3 regions of the Blautia pseudococcoides genome follow, and region 3 is predicted to be linked to each of the others. Evidence: riboswitches for the same ligand, from Rfam matches in the RefSeq annotation. Region 3 holds a riboswitch; each other region holds the start of a gene.
The links. A riboswitch is a leader RNA that binds a small molecule or an ion and turns the genes downstream of it on or off. The one in region 3 is predicted to bind thiamine pyrophosphate.
Positions count from the first base shown of each region.

Region 1: it holds a riboswitch for thiamine pyrophosphate, as region 3 does, so the genes downstream of both, thiM (hydroxyethylthiazole kinase) here and A4V09_RS10195 (thiamine-binding protein) in region 3, are expected to answer to the same signal.
Region 2: it holds a riboswitch for thiamine pyrophosphate, as region 3 does, so the genes downstream of both, thiC (phosphomethylpyrimidine synthase ThiC) here and A4V09_RS10195 (thiamine-binding protein) in region 3, are expected to answer to the same signal.

Region 1 is NZ_CP015405.2:1,945,179-1,948,455, reverse strand. Features, by position in the region: gene A4V09_RS25995 (ATP-binding cassette domain-containing protein) at 1-953, shown strand, start outside; gene A4V09_RS25990 (ATP-binding cassette domain-containing protein) at 847-1,536, shown strand; TPP riboswitch at 1,658-1,766, shown strand; partial or broken gene thiM (hydroxyethylthiazole kinase) at 1,818-2,595, shown strand; gene thiE (thiamine phosphate synthase) at 2,582-3,241, shown strand; gene A4V09_RS09215 (HAD family hydrolase) at 3,238-3,277, shown strand, end outside.
Region 2 is NZ_CP015405.2:4,525,608-4,528,884, reverse strand. Features, by position in the region: gene A4V09_RS21255 (glycoside hydrolase family 31 protein) at 1-989, shown strand, start outside; TPP riboswitch at 1,058-1,165, shown strand; gene thiC (phosphomethylpyrimidine synthase ThiC) at 1,257-2,564, shown strand; gene thiS (sulfur carrier protein ThiS) at 2,638-2,835, shown strand; gene thiF (sulfur carrier protein ThiS adenylyltransferase ThiF) at 2,837-3,277, shown strand, end outside.
Region 3 is NZ_CP015405.2:2,129,576-2,132,852, forward strand. Features, by position in the region: gene A4V09_RS10185 (ABC transporter substrate-binding protein) at 1-118, opposite strand, end outside; gene A4V09_RS10190 (ABC transporter permease) at 142-906, opposite strand; gene A4V09_RS10195 (thiamine-binding protein) at 875-1,171, opposite strand; TPP riboswitch at 1,339-1,451, opposite strand; gene pdxR (MocR-like pyridoxine biosynthesis transcription factor PdxR) at 1,484-2,986, opposite strand; gene A4V09_RS10205 (glutamine--tRNA ligase/YqeY domain fusion protein) at 3,025-3,277, opposite strand, start outside.

The DNA of each region.
Region 1 (3,277 bases), 180 kb from region 3:
TGATGCAGATCAAAAATCTGACGATTACACATAAAAAAGATATGAGAACCCTGGTGGAGAATTTTTCCTTTGTGCTGAATCCCGGTGACAGAGCTGTCATGATCGGGGAAGAGGGAAACGGCAAATCCACACTTTTGAAGCTGATCTGTGACCCGGCCCTTGTGGAATCCTATGCGGAGTTCACAGGAGAAATCATTAAAAACCAGCGAAAGACGGGGTATCTGCCCCAGGAATTGGAGGAGCAGAATCTGGAGAAAAGCGTCTGGGAATATTTTACCGGGAACACAGGTTTTTACAATATGTCACCAAAAGAACTGTCAAATATGAGCCGGGAACTGGGAATACCGGCGGATATTTATTATTCCCAGCAAAAGATGGGCGCGCTTTCCGGCGGGGAGAAGATCAAGCTGCAGATGGCCGGGATCCTAATGGAAAATCCGGATATTCTTCTGTTGGACGAACCGTCCAATGACATTGATATCAGGACATTGGAGTGGATGGAGAATTTTATGAACCAATGCCAAATACCCATTCTCTATATTTCCCATGATGAGACCCTGATTGAGCGGACAGCCAATGTCATTATCCATCTGGAGCAGATTAACAGAAAGACAAAACCCAGATACTCTGTTGCGAAGATGGATTACAAAACCTATATGGAAAACAGGGCAAGAGGACTTACCAATCAGGAGCGCATTGCGAGAAAAGAACGGGAGGAGGCCAGAAAACAGGAAGAGCGGTTCCGCAGGATCCAGCAGAAAGTGGAGCGTGACCAGAACAATATCAACCCGGCAGAACCCCCACGGCGGGCAGTTGCTGAAAAAGAAGATGCACGCCGTAAAAGCCATGGAACGCCGCTATCTAAGAGAAGCGGAGGACAGGACAGAGATACCGGAGACAGAGGATGCCATATTTATCCGGTTTCCAAAAGATACTTCCATTCCAAACGGTAAGACAGTGCTTGCATATTTTCTTGAAAAGCTCTGTATCGGGGAACGGATGCTCTCTCAGCAGATCGTCTTGTCTGTTAAGGGACCAAAAAAAGTTTGTATCACAGGAGCAAACGGCATTGGAAAAACCACACTTCTGCGGAAGATAGCGGAATCCATGCAGGAGAGAACAGACCTGCATGTGGCTTATATGCCTCAGAATTACGAAGAAAAAATGGATGGCAGTAAAACCCCGGCAGAATTTCTGCAAAAAAAGGGAGACAAAGAGGAAATCAGCAGGATCCGCACGTATCTGGGCAGTATGAAATACACGGCAGATGAGATGGACCACAGTATCTCTCAGCTTTCCGGCGGTCAGAAAGCAAAACTGTTTTTCCTGAAAATGAGCCTGGACGGCAGCAATGTGCTTCTTTTGGATGAACCTACCAGAAATTTTTCGCCCCTGTCCGGGCCTGTTATCCGAAGACTTCTGGCAGATTTCAAAGGGGCAGTCATCAGTGTCTCCCATGACAGAAAGTATATGGATGAGGTATGTGACACCATCTATGAACTGACAGAAAATGGTCTGGAAAAGAGAAAAGGATAGATAAGAACTTTGCGGTACAGTGATATCTTTCAGGCGCCGCCACGGAGAAGAAAGCTGACAGAATTTGACAGGAACAGGTAAGTGTGGTATCCTGATAACCAGTTAAAGTAAAAATATGAATAAGTTTCATTGGGGGAGCTTGTAGCGGCAGGCTGAGAGGAAGTCACCAACTTCGACCCGTTAACCTGATATGGGTAATGCCAGCGTAGGGAGAGAGCAAGATTCCGGGAGACGTGTTGGCGTCTCCCTTTTTATGTTTCAGGATGCAGAAAGGAGAAAAAATGCTGGGAGAAATACTGGAAAACGTCAGGAGTAAATCGCCTATGATCCAGAACATCACCAATTATGTTACTGCAAATGACTGTGCCAATATTACGTTGGCCTGCGGCGCTTCCCCAACCATGTCGGACGGGGAGGAGGAAGCAGAGGAGATGGGACGCCTCTGCGACGGTCTGAACATCAATATGGGGACCTTGCATCCCCGTTCCGTGAAAGCCATGCTTTTGGCGGGGAAAAGTGCGGGAAGCTGCGGACATCCCATTGTACTTGACCCTGTGGGGGCGGGGGCATCCACATACCGCAGGAAGACAGCGGAACAATTGCTCAGGGAAATTTCTTTTACTGCCATCCGGGGAAATATTTCTGAAATTAAGACCATTGCCGGAGGAGGAAACAGTTCCAAGGGAGTGGATGCTGATGGGGCGGATACTGTGACAGACGAAAATCTGGAAAAGACCATAACATTCGCAAAGGATTTTTCAAAAAAGACAGGGGCAGTGATCGCCATCAGCGGTTGGGAACCCTGTCATGGCAAAGATCACAGGCTGCGGCTGTATGCTCAGCTCCCTCACTGCAGCATATCTGGCAGCCAATCCTGACAGAAGGCTGGAAGCTGTGGCTGCTGCTGTGATCTCCATGGGCCTGTGTGGGGAAAAGGCATTTGAGAAGATGGAAAGTGAGCGCAGGGGCAACGCATCCTGCAGAAACTATCTGATTGATGAGGTATATCATTTGACCGGCAGCGAGCTGGAGAGAGGAGCAAAATATGAACTGCGCTGAGAAAAGAGAAATGGTGAGACGTGCCCTGCTTCTGTATGCCGTTACGGACCGATCCTGGGTGGGGGAAAAGACAATTTATGAGCAGGTAAAAGCATCTCTGGACGGAGGTATTACGCTTTTGCAGCTCAGGGAAAAAGAGATGCCGTATGAGGATTTTCTGCGTGAGGCAAAGGATATAAAGGCTCTTGCCGCCAGTTACCGTGTCCCCATGATGATCAATGACAATGTGGACCTTGCCCTGGCTGTGGATGCGGACGGCGTACATGTGGGGCAGAGCGATATGGAGGCGGGAAGCGTCAGGGAAAAACTGGGCCAGGATAAGATCATCGGCGTCTCCGCCCGGACTGTTTTAGAGGCTTTGCGGGCAGAAAAAGCGGGGGCGGATTATCTGGGCGTGGGGGCAGTGTTTTCCACCTCCACCAAAGAAGACGCGGATGTAATCGCATGGAATACCCTGAAAGAGGTCTGTCAGGCGGTATCCATCCCTGTTGTGGCGATCGGCGGAATTAAGAAAAATAACGTGATGCAGCTTGCCGGAAGCGGTGCGGCAGGCATTTCCGTCATATCCGGCATTTTTGGACAGCCGGATATCAGAACCGCCTGTGAGGAACTGCTGGCACTGGCTAAGGAGATGATAAAAAAATGAGAGGGATAAAGGGTGCCATATTCGACGCGGATGGCA
Region 2 (3,277 bases), 2.4 Mb from region 3:
AGATGGATTTCCAGGGCAACAATGTATTCTATGATGCCACCAACCCGGAAGCCAGAGAATATGTCTGGAATAAATGCAAAAAGAATTATGCGGAAAATGGGATCAAGCTTTTCTGGCTGGATGAAGCGGAGCCGGAGTTCACCACCTATGATTACGAAAACTACCGTTATTATGCCGGAAGTGTTATGCAGCAGGGAAACATTTATCCCCGTGAATACGCCCGCGGTTTCTATGAAGGCCAGAAGGAAAACGGGCAGGAGGAGGTCCTGAACCTGGTGCGCTGTGCCTGGGCAGGAAGCCAGCAGTACGGAGCTTTGATCTGGTCAGGGGACATTCACTCCACTTATCAGGATTTCCGCAATCAAATCGTGGCAGGCCTGCAGATGGGTCTTTCCGGGATCCCCTGGTGGACCACAGATATCGGAGGCTTCCATGGCGGCAATATTTATGACAAGGACTTCCAGGAACTGCTGGTCCGCTGGTTCCAGTTCGGCGCCTTCTGCCCGGTTATGCGTCTTCACGGATGCCGCCTTCCGCGCACGCCTCTCTACAAAACAAACGGGGAGGAGACAGAAGGCACAGGCGCTGACAATGAGATCTGGAGCTATGGGGAAGAAAATTACCAGATCATGAAGAAGTTCATTGAGATCCGTGAGATGATGCGGGATTATACCAGAAGCCTTATGGCAGAGACTCACACAACGGGCGCTCCGGTCATGCGTACTATGTTCTACGAATTCCCGGAGGATCTAAATACCTGGGAACTGGATACCCAATATATGTACGGCCCGGACATTCTCGCCGCCCCCATTGTTAAACCGCATGCCTTCCAAAGAAAAGTCTATCTTCCTGAGGGAAGCACCTGGACCAATGCCCATACAGGTGAAATCTTAAACGGCGGACAGTGGACAGAAGCAGAGGCTCCTATTACATCCATGCCTGTATTTTTAAGGGACGGCAGACAGGAATACCTGATCAAAAATATTTAACGAAAAATACAGGTTGACAATTCTTTCCTGCCGCTATATGATTATGGCAGGAAATACCTGAGAACAATTACATACGCAAGGGGAGCTGACGCGTCGGCTGAGAGGAAATACGAACGGATTTCGACCCTGGAACCTGATACGGATAATGCCGGCGTAGGAAGCGAACCAGAAGTTTATAAATATTTGGTGCATCCCATCCGGGGTGCACTTTTTTTGCCCCCGGCCTCCTTCCGCAATTTCCGTATCCTTCACAGAAAGGAGATCTTCATGCAGTACACAACACAGATGGACGCTGCCAGAAAAGGCATCATCACCGGTGAGATGGAAGCAGCGGCAAAAAAAGAACAGATGGACGTACAGGAACTTATGGCTCTCATGGCAAAGGGCCAGGTCATCATTCCCTGCAACAAAAAACACACTTCCCTGGAGCCAAATGCTATCGGCTCCATGCTCAGAACAAAGATCAATGTAAACCTGGGCATTTCCAGAGACTGCAAAGACATGGATATAGAAATAGAAAAGGTGAGCCATGCGGTAAAAATGGGGGCTGAATCCATTATGGATCTAAGCTCCTACGGCGATACCCGCACCTTCCGCAGACGTCTGACCAAGGAGTGTCCCGCTATGATCGGAACTGTCCCCATTTATGATGCAGTGGTCTATTATCACAAACCCCTGAAAGAGATCACCTCCCGGCAGTGGCTTGACATTGTGCGTATGCATGCAGAGGACGGCGTGGACTTCATGACCATCCACTGCGGCATCAACAAAGAAACCGCCGGCAGATTCAAACGCAATAAACGCCTCACCAATATCGTCTCCCGCGGCGGCTCCATCATCTTTGCCTGGATGGAAATGACAGGCCAGGAAAACCCTTTCTACGAGCACTATGATGAAATCCTGGAAATCTGCCGGGAATACGACATTACCATGAGCCTTGGGGACGCATGCCGCCCCGGGTGCATCCGGGACGCTTCCGATATCTCCCAGATCCAGGAGCTGATCACCCTGGGCGAGCTGACAAAACGCGCCTGGGAAAAGGATGTTCAGGTTATGGTGGAAGGCCCCGGACATATGCCCCTTGACCAGATCGCGGCAAACATGAAGATCCAGCAAACCCTCTGTCAGGGCGCCCCTTTCTACGTCCTGGGTCCCCTGGTAACAGACATTGCCCCAGGCTATGACCACATCACAGCCGCCATAGGCGGTGCCATCGCTGCTGCCTATGGCGCTTCCTTTCTGTGCTATGTAACCCCGGCGGAACATCTGCGCCTGCCCAGCCTGGATGATGTGAAGGAGGGCATTATGGCCTCCCGCATAGCAGCCCATGCAGCCGATATTGCCAAGGGAGTGAGAGGTGCGGCTGACTGGGACAATAAAATGAGTGCCGCCCGCAAAAAACTGGACTGGGAGGAGATGTTCCGGCTCTGCCTGGATCCGGAAAAAGCAAAACGCTTCCGGGCGGAGGCCAAACCGGAAAAAGAGGATACCTGCAGCATGTGCGGTAATTTCTGTGCCGTGAAGAACATGAACCGGATCCTGGAAGGTGAGATCGTAAATATTTATGACGAGTGACAGGTGTGGCAGCAGCCGCGCACTTACTCCACATGCACTGGCTTTTGAGTTCTTTACGCAGGAGGTATATGACATGATAAAGATCAATGGAAATGCAGTTCGGCTTTCTGACCCATGCACCGTAGGGACACTTCTTTTGGAACAAGGTTATGACTTGCAGCGCATCGCCGTAGAGCGAAATGGTGATATCCTTCCCAAAAACCGTTACGCTGACACCAATGTCCGTGATGGAGATATTTATGAGGTTGTCAGCTTTGTAGGAGGCGGCTGATTTGGAAGACAGACACACAATCCTTACAAAAGCTGAAATCGAGGCAGTTCTTACAGCGCGCCACACCCTTCCCGTACATAGAAAGCTTAAACATGCCGGGGCTGCCGTTGCCGGCCTTGGGGGACTGGGTTCCAATGTGGCTGTCATGCTTGCACGGGCCGGGATCGGAAGTCTTCATCTGATTGATTTTGACAGGGTAGAACCAAGTAATCTAAACCGCCAGGTCTACAAAATGAAGCACCTGGGGAAATATAAAACAGACGCGTTGAGGGAAGAGATCTCAGAGATCAATCCTTATATTTTTGTCCGTACAGATACGGTTAAACTGACGCCTGACAATGCAGGCGCCATACTTGCAGATGACAAGATCATCTGCGAAGCATTTGACAGGGCCAAAAATAAAGCCATGCTGGTCAATCATCTGCTGGAACACCGTCCGGAT
Region 3 (3,277 bases):
TATCCTCAGTATTTTCAGCGGCAGAATCCTTGTTTCCCTTGTCCTCACCGCTGCCGCAGGCAGTCATGGATGTGAGCACACAGGCGGCAAGGAAAGCTGCCAGAATCTTCTTTTTCATTTAATCGTCCTCTCTTTTCTGTCTTATTTTACCTTTTCCCAGGGCATGCATTTTTTCTGCAGGATATCCACCAGCTTCATGAGAAGAAGGCTGATAATGGATATTAGAAAAATAACAGCAAACATTTTATCAAAAGCAAACGCCTTTTTCACACGGATCATATACACGCCAAGCCCGGAAAACCCGCCAAGCCACTCAGAGATGACCGCACCCACAACAGAATAGGAAGCGGAAATGCGGAGGCTGGCAAAAAAACGGCCCATGGCGCCAGGCATTTTAATATATCTGAATATCTGGAGACTGCCTGCCCCCATGCTTTTTAAAAGATTCATCATATCCTTATCCGCAGAACGGAAGCCCTCCAGAAGTCCTATGGTGATAGGGAAGAAGGTCACGATCACGATCAGGATGACCTTTGGCAGCATCTCGTACCCGAACCACAGCACAAGAAGCGGTGCTATAGCCACTGTGGGCACGGTCTGGGTAATGACGATGAGCGGATAGAAGGCTTTGTAAAGCTTTTCAAAATGATCCATGAGAACCGCCATGATAAACCCAAAAGCCACACCGCAGAAAAGTCCCGCTGCCGCCTCAAGAAGCGTAACCCCGGAATTTTCCATGAGCAGCGGAAATTCACTGACAAAGGCTTTCACCACCTGCACCGGCGAGGGAAGCATGAAGTTGGGGACCAGACCAGCCATGGAGACAAACTGCCAGATGATCAGGATAGCAGACAGGGCCGCCGCTGCCCAGAGCTTACTGGTGGTGCTTTGTAACTTTTTTCTCAATGGTCAGCACATCTCCTTCTGGCTTATAAGACACTTTGATATAGGCCGCTACAGAAGGCGCGCCTGCACGGACTGCAATATGCTGGCATTCTTTTACAATATCCATCAGTTCATCGTAGTCACCTTCAATGGCCGTCTCAAAAGGCCCTACATAATAGTTCAGCCCTGTACTCTTAATATAGCCGATCACCTCGTCCACAATACGGATCAATTCCTCGTCATTCTCTGCCTCCGGCAATGTCTGGATCGCTACACTTGCATTCATTTTCATTTCCTCCTTAGAATCTTTATAAGTTTCACTTTTTTTCTGCGGGGATCTTTGCTATCCCATAGAAAGCGCACAATGTGGACTTTCTATTCACATAAACAAAAGCTCCCGGCAGGTTTTACCTGAACAGGAGCTGGTTATCAGAACAAATGCGCACCGGCCTGCGGTGCCTCTCTTATGCTCCCTACGCCGGCATTACCCGGATCAGGTTAAGGGTGAAAAACGATTACGGTTTTACTCTCAGCCGGACTTCTCTCCAGCTCCCCTGTTGTCTTCTCAAGTGTACTTCATTGTAAAATAATTGTCAAGTCAATCCTCCTGCCCTTCTATTTTTTCTCTTCCGTTCCAGGCTTCCGCAAGCCTTTTCATGCCTTTCTCCAAATCTTCCTCCGACATGGTGGCATATCCCAGAAGAACCGTTGCCGGCATTTGAGGCGCCTTACCGCTGACCAGGAATTCGGACAATCCGTAAACTCTGACACCGGCTTTTGCTGCCATTTCCACTGCTTCCTGTTCGGATGATCCGTTTTTAAAATGTATCAGAAGATGGACCCCCGCATTTTCACCGGAACAGGTGCACACGTTTCCCATGTCCTCTTTCAGCCAGTGCAGGAGCAGGTCATGTTTTCCTTTATAGAGGCTGCGCATTCTGTTTAAATGCCGCTCGTAATAGCCTTCCCTCAAAAAAAGCTCAAGAATCTTCTGATCCGCCCTGGAAACCGTGACGGAGAAGGGGTTCTCCCCCCTTAGATACCGCTGCATCAGTTTCTTTGGCAGTACCATATAACTGATTCGGATGGAGGGTGCAATAGACTTTGAGAAAGTTCCAAGATAGATGACCCGCTCCTCCTTATCAAATCCCTGTAAGGCAGGTATAGGCTTTCCTTTGTAGCGGAATTCACTGTCATAGTCATCTTCTATGATGTAGCGATCTCCCCTCCCCGCCCATTTCAGGAGGGACAGGCGGCGTTTCAGGGGCATGACCGTCCCCATGGGAAACTGGTGGGAGGGCATGACATAGACCATATCTGCTCCGGTTAGCTCCAGGTCATGTACATCAATGCCCTGTGTGTCCTGGTTCACAATACATCTCTCAAATCCCATATGCCCGAAGTCATGCCAGGCGCTTCTGTATGTAGGGTTCTCCATGGCAATTTTTCTGTCCTTCCCAAGGATCGTGCAGAGCAGCATCAAAAGATAATCATTCCCAGCCCCCACAAGAATCTGTTCCGGTTGGCAGTGAACACCCCTGGCCTGATAGAGATACGCGGAGACAGCCTGTCTAAGGGACAATTCCCCGCAGGGGTCCCCCAGCGAGAAGAGCGCATCCTGTGCATCTGTCAAGACCTGCCGCGACAATTTCCGCCATGCGTTGTGAGGAAAACTGCCGGGGGCAATTCCGTTCAGGGCAAAATCGTAAGCGTATTTGGCCCTGTCCGTCTCTGTCTTTCGTTCCTCCCCCATGCCCGCCCTGTGCCGGACACCTTTTTGAGGGTTGTCAGACCATGCTTGTCTTCCTGCTTCACGCGTTTCCTGTCTTCTGCCTGTGCCGTAATAGAGCCCTTCGATGTCGCATACAAAATATCCCTTACACGGGACCGCCTCAATATATCCCTCTGAGACCAGCTGGTCATAGGCCAAATCCACGGTACTCCTGCTCACGGACAGATTCCCCGCAAGTGCGCGGGAGGACGGCAGCCGCATTCCTGCGGCAAGCCGTCCTTCCTGGATTTCCTGTTTAAAATATTCACATATCTGTTCATACAAAGGCGCTTCCGCCTTAGTGTCCAATGAAATAATCAAATCGTTCATTCTTTTTTCTCTAATTCATGGTCAATGGAAAATATGCACTATAATTTAAAAGAGCTTTTCAAAGAGACGATCCGGTTAAAGACCGGCTCTCCCGGTTTGGAATCATGGCAGTCTGCACAGAAAAAGCCGTTTCTCACAAACTGGAAGCTGTCATACGCCTCGGCCTCGGCCAGCGCCGGCTCCACATAACAGTCTTTCAGCACCACCAGAGAGTTGGGGTTCAGGTTCAGGCTGCCGTCCTCTTTGTTATAGACCCCCTTCTCCTCATCCACAATATTCTCATACAGGCGG